DNA from 3 places in the Lysinibacillus sp. FSL P4-0201 genome. Region 2 is predicted to be linked to each of the others. Evidence: riboswitches for the same ligand, from Rfam matches in the RefSeq annotation. Region 2 holds a riboswitch; each other region holds the start of a gene.
What was found. Region 2 has a riboswitch for S-adenosylmethionine ahead of MKY76_RS18390 (methionine ABC transporter ATP-binding protein). Riboswitches for the same ligand answer to the same signal wherever they lie in the genome.
Positions count from the first base shown of each region.

Region 1 (4,263 bases), 460 kb from region 2:
ATGAAGTTGCAGCAGGTGAAGAAAATATGTTACAAACTGAAGGCCAATTTACGAGTATATTGGGAGCCATGACAGAAGCAAAAGATCAAAATGAGTGTATGGCAACAAAAATACAAGCAATTGTAGGCATATTAAGTGAATTAGGCACTTCATTTACTGAGGTAACAAATTCAGCTGAAAAATTAGCGAGCTTTGCGCAAAATTTAAAAGGATAGACTACTAACATTTACATTCTATTTTTCATATTTTTAGACGTAATAAACACTATAGTACCTATTTAAATGCTTGTTGTGAAGTTATCGCTATAGAGGATCAATTTTATAGAGATTCAGAAAGTAAGAGCTATTTCACTGATGAAATAGCTCTATTTTTGCTAAATTTGTAAAGGATTTAACGTAATTTTCAATGAAAAAGGATTATACTGTAGAAAGAATGAATAATAGGGGCGGTTATGATGAAAACAGTTGTTGTTTTAGGCGGCGGTATTACAGGACTATGTACAATTCATTATTTGCAACGTCAAGTGAAGGAACATAATTTAGATGTTCGTCTAGTGCTTATAGAAAAAAATACATATTTAGGAGGCAAATTATATTCAGCACATGAACAAGGTTTCATCATGGAAACGGGTGCTGATTCTATTGTAGCCCGTCATCAAGGCGTTATGGAACTCGTGCAGGAGCTTGATTTTGAGGCGGAATTAGTTTACAACGAAACAGGTATTTCTTATATTTATACGAATAATGAGTTACATGCTATTCCGGCAGATTCAACTTTCGGAATACCGATGAGTGTAGCATCCTTAGAGGAAAGTACACTTATTTCCGAGCAGGGAAAAAAAGAAGCGTTGAAGGATTTAACATTGCCAAACAATGGCTTCACAAAGGAAAGTTCTATTGGTGAATTTTTAACTTACTATTTAGGAGAGGAACTGGTGAAAAACCAAATTGCACCAGTCCTTGCAGGTGTTTATTCGGGAGATTTACATCAGCTTTCTATTGGCTCTACTTTACCGTATTTAATTGATTATAAGAATGATTTTGGAAGTATTATTAAAGGCTTTGATGCGAATCGTGAGCAATTTGTTAAAGCAGCGAACAAAAAATTTATATCCTTTAAAAATGGTTTATCTTCTTTAATTGATCGACTTGAACAGACCTTATCCGATGTAGAAATTATCAAGGGTGTTACTACACTAAATGTTCAAAAACAAGATAAGAACTACACAATTTCCTTAGCTAATGGTGAAATTATTGAGTCAGATTATGTCGTTTTAGCATTACCGAACGATACTGTACAAAATCTGCTACAGGATGAATCTTTAAACCGCTATTTTGACCAATTTACGACAGCGTCAGCGATTACTATCTATTTGGGTTTTGATGTGCCAGACGCTAAATTGCCAGCAGATGGAACGGGCTATATTGTTTCCCATAATTCAGACGTAACTTGTAATGCGGCAACTTGGACTAGTCGTAAATGGAAGCATACATCGAAAGAAAATAAATTACTTGTGCGACTCTTTTATAAGAGCATCAATCCAGCCTATGAGCAACTACGCGCCATGACGGATGAAGAATTGGCAGCAGTTGCTTTAGAAGATGTGAGAAAGAGCCTAGGAATAGAGGAGCAGCCAACCGTTGTAAATGTAACAAAATGGATTGATCAAATGCCTAAATATGATCTAGCGCATCGTGAAGCATTACAAGGATTACTACAAGAATTACATGAGAAATATCCTAATTTATCGATTGCAGGGTGCTCGTATTTTGGCGTAGGTATTGGTGCTTGCATTCAAAACGGGAAAAAAATTGGTGAAGAGCTTGCAAAGGAACTTGCCAATTTCTAAGGTTTTAAGTGGAAAAAAACTTTGTTATGTGAAATAGTCTTGACTCATTCGTCAGTAAACGATATGATTCTTTTAATTATTTAAAAAATTCATACTTAATTCTTATCAAGAGAAGCAGAGGGACTGGCCCATTGAAGCTTCAGCAACCAACTTTATTGTCAGGTGCTAAATCCAGAAGACCGTTGAGTCGAAGATGAGAAGGAACAACAATGATGAATCGTTAAAGCCTTCTTTTTTTATGAAAGAAGGCTTTTTATTATATAGAGACATAGGAAGAGAGGCTAATTTTATGGGATTGCTTGAAAGGTTAAAAACGCATGTATTGACGGCAGACGGTGCAATAGGCACAGTGCTATATGGCTATGGATTGGAGTATTGCCATGAGGAAATGAATGTTCAGAGACCCGAGTTAATTGAAAAGATTCATAGAGAATATATTGCGGCTGGTGCTGACATCATTCAAACGAATACGTACGGTGCAAATGCCATTAAATTAGCTCGCTATGGATTGGAATCACGTGTCCAACAATTTAATGAAGCTGCTATCACCATCGCAAAACGAGCAGCGGCTGATGGCGGTCAATTTGTTTTAGGAACAATTGGTGGTATTCGGGGAATTCGTAAAAGTGATGCAACCTTGGATGAAATATTAGCGACTATTGAAGAACAAGCAAGCGTCTTACTTGCAGGGAATCCAGATGGCCTTTTACTTGAAACTTATTATGATTTTGAAGAATTAACAGCAACCTTAAAGATGCTACGAGAAAAAACAAAATTGCCGATTATTGCACAAGTTTCTATGCATGAGCCCGGTGTTCTACAAAATGGGTTGTCTTTAAATAATGCTCTCCATGAGCTTGAAGCCCTAGGTGCTGATATTGTTGGTGTCAATTGTCGACTAGGTCCACACCATACAATTCAGGCATTTGAAGGTGTAGAACTTCCTAATAAGGCATTTATGTCGGCCTATCCAAATGCATCACTTCTGGACTTAGAGGATGGGCGTGTCGTTTATGAATCAGAAGCTGATTATTTTGGTCGAGCGGCTGTTGAATTGCGTGATCAAGGTGTACGTTTAATAGGGGGCTGCTGTGGTACAACACCCAAACATATTGCAGCAGCAAAGAAGTATTTAGAAGAGTTATCACCGGTTCAGGAGAAGCTTGCGAAGCCTAAAAAGATTGAGATTGTTCGGGAAGCGGAGCCAACAAAGTATGAGCCTCTTCATGAAAAAGTTAAACGTGAACGTTCTGTCATAGTAGAGTTGGATACACCTAGACATTTAGAGATTGATGGGTTCCTTGAAGGAGCAAAGCAATTATATGATGCAGGTGCAGATGTAGTTATGATGGCAGACAATTCATTGGCCTCTCCACGTATTAGCAATATTGCAATGGGCGCATTGTTGAAGAGCTCACATGGTGTACGCCCACTAACTCATATTACATGTCGAGACCGTAATTTAATTGGTCTACAATCTCATTTAATGGGGTTAAATGCTTTAGGTATTCATGATGTGTTGGCCGTTACGGGTGATCCAACGAAAGTAGGAGATTTCCCAGGTGCGACAAGTGTTTATGATGTATCTTCCATGGAGCTAATCCAATTAATTAAGCAATTAAATGAAGGGGTCTCTTTCTCAGGTAAGCCACTTCGTAAAAAAGCAAATTTTTCAGTTGCTGCTGCATTTAATCCAAACGTCCGTGTGTTAGATCGTGCTGTGACACGCTTGGAGAAGAAAATTGAGCATGGGGCAGACTACTTCATTTCTCAACCAGTATATACGAAAGAGAAAATTGTAGAGATTTATGAGGCAACAAAGCATTTACAAGCTCCAATTTACATCGGTATTATGCCTGTTACGAGTTATAAAAGTGCTGAATTTTTACATCATGAAGTGCCAGGTATCAAATTATCTGAAGATGCCTTAACAAGAATGAAAGCATGTGGAGAAGATAAAGAAAGGGCAACATTGGAAGGGATTGCTATTGCCAAAGAATTAGTAGAAGTGGCTACGCAATATTTCAATGGGATTTACCTTATTACACCATTTTTACGTTACGATGTGACACTAGAGTTGATGAAATATATAGAGCAATTGGATGAACAGAAAAAAGGAGTAAGTATACATGGCTAAGCACTCGATTGAAGAGCAACTAGAGAAACGTATTTTAATTCTTGATGGCGCAATGGGAACAATGCTACAAAATGAAAATTTATCAGCAGAGGATTTTGGTGGCGAGGAACTTGATGGCTGTAATGAAAATCTTGTGCTTACTAGACCAGATGTTATTGAAAAAATTCACCATAAATACTTAGAGGCAGGCGCAGATATTATTTGTACAAATACATTTGGTGGGACGCCTCTTGTGTTAAATGAATATGATCTTGGCACAAAAGCAGAAGAAATTAAT
Region 1 is NZ_CP151995.1:4,110,042-4,114,304, reverse strand. Features, by position in the region: gene MKY76_RS20740 (globin-coupled sensor protein) at 1-215, shown strand, start outside; gene MKY76_RS20735 (protoporphyrinogen oxidase) at 455-1,849, shown strand; SAM riboswitch class I at 1,949-2,049, shown strand; gene MKY76_RS20730 (bifunctional homocysteine S-methyltransferase/methylenetetrahydrofolate reductase) at 2,139-3,986, shown strand; gene metH (methionine synthase) at 3,979-4,263, shown strand, end outside.
Region 1: linked by a shared signal. The riboswitch ahead of MKY76_RS20730 (bifunctional homocysteine S-methyltransferase/methylenetetrahydrofolate reductase) and the one ahead of MKY76_RS18390 (methionine ABC transporter ATP-binding protein) in region 2 are both predicted to bind S-adenosylmethionine.

Region 2 (4,263 bases):
GGCACAGAAGTGGTTAAATGAGCATGAGGTTTCCTATGAAGAGGTACATATCGCAGAGCAACCTCCCACTAAAGAAGAATTAACAGCTATTTGGCAAGCTAGTGGACAGCCTTTGAAAAAATTTTTTAATACCTCAGGCATGAAATATCGTGAGCTTGGTTTAAAGGACAAGTTAGCAGAAATGACGGAGGATGAGCAGCTTGAGCTACTTGCTTCAGATGGCATGTTAATTAAACGTCCCATCGTGACAGATGGAAAAAAAGTTACTTTAGGTTTTAAAGAAGTAGATTTTGAGCAAGCTTGGAAATAACCGTATTAAACCTTGTATTTATAGGAGAAGTATGGCACACTGAAAGTGAATATATTACATATTTATGGAGGGGTTTTTTGCATGAGCACACCTAAAGACTTACGATACTCTGAAGAACATGAATGGGTAAAAGTAGAAGATGGAAAAGTACGTATTGGTATTACTCACTTCGCACAATCTGAATTAGGAGATATCGTATTCGTTGAGCTTCCACAAGTTGGCGACGAAATCAAAACAGATGATCCATTCGGTAGCGTAGAATCAGTAAAAACTGTTTCTGAATTATATGCACCAATCTCAGGTACTGTAGTTGAAGTAAATGCAGATTTAGAAGATAGCCCAGAATTCGTTAATGAATCACCATATGAAAAAGCATGGATGATCGTTGTTGAGCCTGCTGACGCATCAGAAGTTGAGAAACTAATGACAGCAGAGCAATACGAAGAAATGATCGCTGAATAAGACAAGCCATAATCGAAAAACGTCGGAAACTACCGGCGTTTTTTGTTATATAATGACTTATAAGTGGGGATCTCTAAATGGAGGTGGCGTAATGTTCGAGGGAAAATGCTTGATAGTAGAAGGGCGCTCAGATAAGCTACAAATTGAGCCTATTTTGAATGAGAATGTTACAATACTATGTACGAATGGTACAATTGGTGTGCATCAATTAGAAGAACTACTGGATCCCTATGAGGGCTGTGAGCTATTTACTTTTTTTGATGCAGATACTTCTGGTGATAAGCTACGTGCATTAATGGACAGACATTATCCAGAGGCTGAGCATCTGCGCACAATGCCAACATACAAGGAAGTAGAAACAACACCAAGAAAAGTGCTAGCAATGATCTTACTGCGTGCACATTTTTCAATCCATAATGAATATATTTTGTAAGGTTGCGTGAGTAAATGGAAGAATGGTCAATAGAGCAGTGGGAAGCGGCTAAACAGTCGGGAGAGAAAACTGCATTTTATTTATATACACCGATGTGTGGAACGTGTGCAGTGGCATCTAAAATGATGTCCATTATTGAGCAATTACTGCCACAGCTACAAATTGGTAAAGCAAATATCAACTTTTTGGAACACATTGCTTATGAGCATCAAATTGAAAGTGTTCCATGTCTACTCATCAGTGATGGCGGAAAAGTGACAGAAAAGATTTATGCTTTTCAATCCGTACCATTTTTATATGAATTGTTAAAAAAATCAATTGACTGAACTTTACTAGCGTGGTAAAGTATCAAATATATTACTAAAACATTAAATATATCGAACTCTTATGAAGAGTGGCGGAGGGAAGTGCCCTATGAAGCCCGGCAACCATCACAATGTGAAAAGGTGCCAAATCACCCAAAGATTTTTCTTTGAAAGATGAGAGAACGGTTTAACGTATCATACGTGACCCCTTCTACTTGTCTGTGAGTGAAGGGGTTTTCTATATGAGAAAAGGAGTATTCGCTATGATCCAGCTTCAAAATATTACAAAGAAATACAAAACAGCAAATGGCGAATTAACGGCAGTCAAAGACGTCAACCTTACTATTAATAAAGGTGAAATTTTTGGCATTATCGGCTATAGTGGTGCTGGTAAAAGTACCATGATTCGTTTATTAAACGGTTTAGAGAAACCGACAGCAGGAACAGTAACGGTGAACAATCAAGAATTTTCATCGATAAAAGGGCAAAAGCTTAGAGCAGCTAGACAAAAGGTAAGTATGATTTTCCAGCATTTTAATTTACTTTGGTCAAGAACAGTTGCCGAAAATATTGCATTCCCTTTAGAAATCGCAGGCTTCCCAAAGGCTCAACGTGAAGCGCGTGTGAAGGAATTAATTGCCCTTGTAGGCTTAGAAGGGCGCGATAAGGCATATCCATCCCAGCTTTCCGGGGGACAAAAGCAGCGTGTAGGAATTGCACGTGCATTAGCGAATAATCCAGAGGTTTTACTATGTGATGAGGCGACATCCGCACTCGACCCTGAAACAACGGATGCCATTCTTGATTTACTCGTAGATATAAATGAACGCTTAGGCTTAACAATCGTCCTGATTACCCACGAAATGCATGTCATCCGCAAAATTTGTCATCGTGTAGCGGTGATGGAGGCAGGCGAAATTGTGGAACGTGGTGAGGTATTACAAGTCTTCCAAGCCCCACAGGCGGCTATTACTAAGAAATTTGTATCTCAAATTACAGACACTAAGGAAACACAGGATACGGTAGCACAAATTAAAACAAACTATCCAACTGGACAACTTGTCAAATTGATTTTTGTTGGTGAAAAAACAGAACAGCCTGTCATCTCACATCTTGTGAAACAATTTGATGTAGAAGTAAGTATTGTTCACGGAAATATTTCGCAAACAAAAAATGGTGCATATGGTACATTGATTGTGCAAATTGATGGCTCTCAGACAAACGTCACTGAAGCCCTTCGTTATTTAAATACAGTGGAAGTACAGACGGAGGTGATTGAAAATGCTAACTAATCTCTTTCCGAATGTAGACTGGGAAAATATGTGGCAAGCTACGTATGAAACTTTATACATGACAGCTATATCAACGGTTGTGACATTTATTCTTGGGTTAGTCATTGGTATTGTTCTATTTCTAACTAGCCCCAATCAGTTATGGGCAAATAAAATCGTTAACTTTTTAACAGGATCACTCGTTAATATTTTCCGTTCCATTCCATTTATCGTATTAATTATTTTATTAATTCCATTTACGAAGTTTTTACTAGGTACAATTCGCGGTGCCAATGCGGCGTTACCTGCTTTAATTATCGGTGCAGCACCGTTTTATGCTCGTATGGTATTAATTGCGTTACGTGAAATTGATAAAGGTGTGATTGAAGCAGCCCGTTCAATGGGAGCAAAAACTTCTACGATTATTTGGAAGGTATTGGTTCCGGAATCATTACCAGCTTTGATTTCTGGTATCACTGTAACGGCTGTTGCTCTTGTAGGATATACAGCGATGGCAGGAATTATTGGTGCAGGTGGTCTTGGTAACTTAGCTTTCTTAGACGGCTTCCAGCGAAATCGCCAAGATGTGACATTAATGGCAACTATTTTGATCTTAGTAGTCGTATTTATTATTCAATGGATTGGTGATTTAATTACCGAGAAAATTGATAAACGCTAGCAAGAAAAAGGGGTTATTCCGGTTTTTACCGCTAACATATTTTAAACAAATAAAAGGGAGTGTCATAAATGAAAAAGTTATTAGCAGGATTATTTTTATCAATACTTGTACTAGCATTAGCAGCTTGCGGTACAGATAAAAAAGAAGATGAAAAATCAGCATCTGGCGATCAAACAGATAGCAAAGAAAACGTAACATTAAAAGTAGGTGCTTCTAATACACCGCACGCAGTTATTTTAGAAAAAGCAAAACCGATCTTAGCTAAAGAAGGCATAGACCTTGAAATTGAAACGTATACAGATTATGTTCTACCAAACCAAGATTTAGAGTCAAAAGATATTGATGCAAACTATTTCCAGCACATTCCTTACTTAGAGCTACAAATTAAAGACAATGGCTATGATTTCGTTAATGCAGGTGGCGTTCATATTGAACCAATCGGTATTTACTCTAAAAAATATAAAACGTTAGAAGACCTGCCTGAAGGCGCGACAATTTTACTTTCTAATTCAGTATCTGACCATGGTCGTATGCTGTCATTGCTAGAGGCTAAAGGCTTAATCAAATTAAAAGAAGGCATTGATAAAACAGCAGCAGAATTAAAGGATATTGAAGAAAATCCTAAAAACTTTAAATTCGATGCAAATACTGCCCCAGAAATGCTTGTACAAATGTACGAAAATGATGAAGGCGATGCAGTACTTATCAATTCTAACTTTGCCATCGATAACGGTTTAAACCCAATTGAAGATGCTATTTCTCTTGAAGATAAAGAATCTCCATATGTTAACATCATCGCTGTA
Region 2 is NZ_CP151995.1:3,654,931-3,659,193, reverse strand. Features, by position in the region: gene MKY76_RS18410 (arsenate reductase family protein) at 1-310, shown strand, start outside; gene gcvH (glycine cleavage system protein GcvH) at 392-772, shown strand; gene MKY76_RS18400 (hypothetical protein) at 864-1,205, shown strand; gene MKY76_RS18395 (thioredoxin family protein) at 1,220-1,531, shown strand; SAM riboswitch class I at 1,588-1,691, shown strand; gene MKY76_RS18390 (methionine ABC transporter ATP-binding protein) at 1,774-2,802, shown strand; gene MKY76_RS18385 (methionine ABC transporter permease) at 2,792-3,460, shown strand; gene MKY76_RS18380 (MetQ/NlpA family ABC transporter substrate-binding protein) at 3,529-4,263, shown strand, end outside.

Region 3 (4,263 bases), 1.5 Mb from region 2:
AATACGATAGCTTTTGTTTTCGTTCCTACCAGTGAAAGAATCCAAAGTGCAAGTCGTTTATGTAGATTAGTAATTTGCATTGCTGCGGCTAGAAAAAGAGCTGCTGCTACTAAAGCAACGGCAGAATTACTAAAGCCACTTAAAGATAATTTTAATGCGCTAGCTGTTCCTAGCTCTGTAGTTGGATTATCCATTGACGGAGCGAGTCCTAGTAAAACAGTTACTAGTGCAATGATCATGGCCGAGCTCACAGGATATGAAACGGCCTCTGTAACCCAAAGGATGACTGCAAAAGCTAAAATGGCTAAAGCTCGTTGCCCAGCTATAGGTAAATCACCATTGTTAGGTAAAAAGGTAATAATGATTAGTAACGCGAATGCCAAGCCAATCCATAGTGGCTTTAAATTAAGTTTTGTAGCTGCTTGCTTTGGTGAAGACATATTTTCTCATCCTTTCTACGATAAAAATGACGATTATTATCCATAACATCGGCCTGTATAATGTTTTATTGAGATAAGAATATGTCTATTTTATTGTAGAAAAAAATCTATGTGAAAATGGTGTTTTTTACAGCAATATGAGTAGATAAAGAGAAAAAATACGGTCACAAAAAATACAAAAATATCCATTAAATATTATTCCTTTTTCTTAAAGGCAGAAGTTACTTTAGGCTCTGTTCCATTGACTAATCGTTTAATATTTTCGAGGTGCAGGATGATGGCTATGCCAAAAAAAAGAAGAGCTATAATGGTTGGGCCAATGCCAGGAATCCATAAATAAGTTGCTGTACAAAACACGAGATAAAATTCTAGAACACCTACAATTAAATAATTTGTTGCAAAGGATAAAATAACAAATAAAATAAGTGCAAATAAACCAATCTTCCAATCAACAGCAAGTAAAATACCAATGATGGAGGCCGTTCCTTTCCCGCCGTTGAAGCCCATGTAGAAGGGGAAATTATGACCTAAAATAACCCCAGCAGCCATAATATAAGTAAGCAGCCAAATTTGTTCTTCTGTTAAATGAATAGCGTCCGCTAGATAAAAATGTGCACCTATAATAGCGACAACGCCTTTGCCTATATCGATGAGGGCTACTAAAACGCCATACTTCCAGCCAAGGGAAAGAGTGGCATTAGAGGCACCAGCATTACCGTGGCCAGCCTTTTTTAAATCAACCCCCGATAAAAATTGAGCCACTTTAGAGCCGTGAATACAGCCTATTATATAGCCAATCATAAGAAAAATGATCACGGCCTTTACCATAAAAATACTCCTCTCGAAATTTTTTCTAAAATAGTGTATGCGTTCATATTACGTATAAGAGCAGACAGAAGTTTCGGAAAAAATAAAATTTACATGTTGACAGAAAAAAACTCTATGTTTATACTGTGTAACAACGATGGAAATTGAATCTCATACTCTTATCAAGAGCGGCGGAGGGATAGGCCCTATGATGCCCGGCAACCAGTAAGCAATGAGCTTACTAAGGTGCTAATTCCTACAGATTCTTACTTGGATCTGGCAGATAAGGGGAGGAAAACTTGCAACCGCAACCCTCTTCTTAGCTGAAGAGGGTTTTTGTTTTCTACAGAAAAATCCTCCTCATCTCCGGTACCATCGTAAAAAAATAACCATTTGGAGGTACACAATGACAAATTTTAAACCAGAAACATTGCTGTTGCATGGTGGTCAAGAGCCAGACCCAGTGACGGGATCTCGCACAGTTCCAGTCTATCGCTCAACTGCTTTCGTATTTAAAGACACTGCTCATGCGCAACGTCTTTTTGCCTTAGAGGAAGCAGGGAACATTTACACACGAATTACCAATCCAACAGTTGATGTGTTTGAAAAACGTGTGGCTTTATTGGAAGGTGGAACAGCAGCAGTAGCACTTTCATCTGGTGCAGCAGCTATCGCATTTTCCATTTTAAATCTAGCTGGAGCTGGTGATGAGATAGTAGCAGCTAGTTCTTTATATGGTGGTACGTATAATTTATTCGCTAACACATTACCAAACTATGGTATTAAAACAATTTTTGTAGATGAAACAAACCCAGAGAATTTCAAAGCAGCGATTACTGATAAAACAAAAGCTGTTTTTGCAGAGGTTTATGGTAATCCAAGTTTAAAGGTTTTAGATATTGAGGCAGTAGCTAAAATTGCACATGATAATGGTCTACCATTAATTATTGACAGCACGTTCGCTTCTCCTTACGGTTCTACACCTATTGAATACGGCGCAGATGTTGTAGTTCATTCAGCAACTAAATGGATAGGAGGTCATGGTACAACTTTAGGGGGCGTTGTTGTAGACGCTGGTAAGTTTGATTGGACTAGCGGTCGATTCCCTGGTTTTACTGAACCAGATGCCTCTTACCATGGTCTACGTTATGGAATTGATACAGCTTCTGCTGCCTTTGCTACAAAGCTACGTGTACAACTATTACGTGATTTTGGTCCAACATTAAGTGCTGATGCTGCTTTTAATTTATTGCAAGGGTTAGAAACGCTTCATCTGCGTATCCCTAAACACAATGAAAATGCATTGGCAGTGGCTGAGTATTTACAAAACCACCCATTTGTGGAGTATGTAAATTATAATGGCCTAGAAGATTTTCCGACACATGAGTTAGCAAAAAAATATTTAAGAAATGGCTTCGGTTCAGTGCTTACATTTGGCATAAAGGGTGGACGAGAAGCTGGGCGAAAGCTTATTGATAGCGTGAAATTATTTTCACATGTAGCAAATGTAGGTGATGCAAAGTCATTAATTATTCATCCAGCTTCCACTACTCATCAGCAACTATCAGCAGACGAATTAGTTCAAGCTGGTGTAACCGAGTCGCTCATTCGCTTATCCATCGGTTTAGAGGCAGTAGAGGATATTATTGCTGATTTAGATCAAGCCATTACACAGGCTACAACAACTGAACAAACAGTAGAAGCTTAAAGTTTAAAGAAAATGGTAAGATGTTGTGACGTTAACGTATTTTCTCATTCGATTAGCCTCATTTGGTAATGCGTTAAACGTTGCTACATCAATCTATTACTGCACCCGTTAATTATCAGAACCTTATAAAAAACAATACCAAGTAATTTTATATGTATTATTGACTTTGTTAAATCCATGTTATATACTAGGAAATAAGTTAACAGTACGAAAATTTTTTTAAAAAAGGTAAATGTTTTCATAAGTGCTCCCCCACTTTTGAATATATAGAAGAGTAGTTGCCTAGCCAGTGACTACTCTTCCCAAAAACTGATGATAAAGGAGTGTTTAAAATGGGTAACATCTATAGTGCGCAAAACATTGTATCCTATCTAATATATGAGCTAAATGAAGGGCATGTATTTGTCAACAATAAATCCATTCAACACCTTCTTACATCAGTCGAAAGAAAATGGCAGGAAGTATTTGGTCATACAGCATTTCAAGAACATGTTTTTACTGAAAAGGACTTTACTGTAAAGGAAGTATTTGAGGCATATGAACAGTACGGTGTGAGCCATATCTCACTTCCTGCGACAGAGTTTTACTTGAAGTATGGTACATTTCAATTAGTGGAACGTACGTATGCAATACCAAATTTTACAGAAGAAGAGATTAGTCTTGTTCAACAAGCTTTAGCACAATATCGTTATCAATTGCTTTCAAAAGCAAGTTAAAACCCCCTCATATTTTTAAGCTCATTCTCTGCTGCTACAGGGAATGAGTTTTTTCTTTAAAGGGATTGTTATGAGTGTCTGAGCATACATATATATAATAGAAGAAAGACATTCATATATTGAAATGTAAATAGTCAATATTTGTTCAAATCTTATAGATTGATTAATAAAACGTATAATAAAGGGAATGAAACCGATTTCTTTTGCACATCTAGAGAAAACAAATGTCCTTCCTAGAAAGATTTTTCTTGTGCAAAGCGTGTATTTGCGTTACAATTTTCTTTAAGTTAAATTTTGAATTATTTGAATTTGTATGTGTCCTAACACATATAGAAATAGCGAAACTCATACAAAGAGAGTTGGCTAAAGACTGCGGTGGGTGTCAAATTGTCATGACACAACCCCATGGAAAATTAGCTTTAATGAAACTGCGGAATGTAAGTTGGAGGGAATAACAAGAATGGCAACTATAAAGGCAGCGATTTTAGGATTTGGAACGGTAGGTCAGGGGATTTACCATATTTTAAATGAAAAACGAGAAGAGCTAAAAAATAAATTAGGTATTGAATTAGAGGTAGCGAAGATTTTAGTG
Region 3 is NZ_CP151995.1:462,546-466,808, forward strand. Features, by position in the region: gene MKY76_RS02340 (DASS family sodium-coupled anion symporter) at 1-440, opposite strand, end outside; gene MKY76_RS02345 (glycerol-3-phosphate acyltransferase) at 636-1,268, opposite strand; SAM riboswitch class I at 1,424-1,537, shown strand; gene MKY76_RS02350 (O-acetylhomoserine aminocarboxypropyltransferase/cysteine synthase family protein) at 1,654-2,955, shown strand; gene MKY76_RS02355 (hypothetical protein) at 3,288-3,671, shown strand; gene MKY76_RS02360 (homoserine dehydrogenase) at 4,132-4,263, shown strand, end outside.
Region 3: linked by a shared signal. The riboswitch ahead of MKY76_RS02350 (O-acetylhomoserine aminocarboxypropyltransferase/cysteine synthase family protein) and the one ahead of MKY76_RS18390 (methionine ABC transporter ATP-binding protein) in region 2 are both predicted to bind S-adenosylmethionine.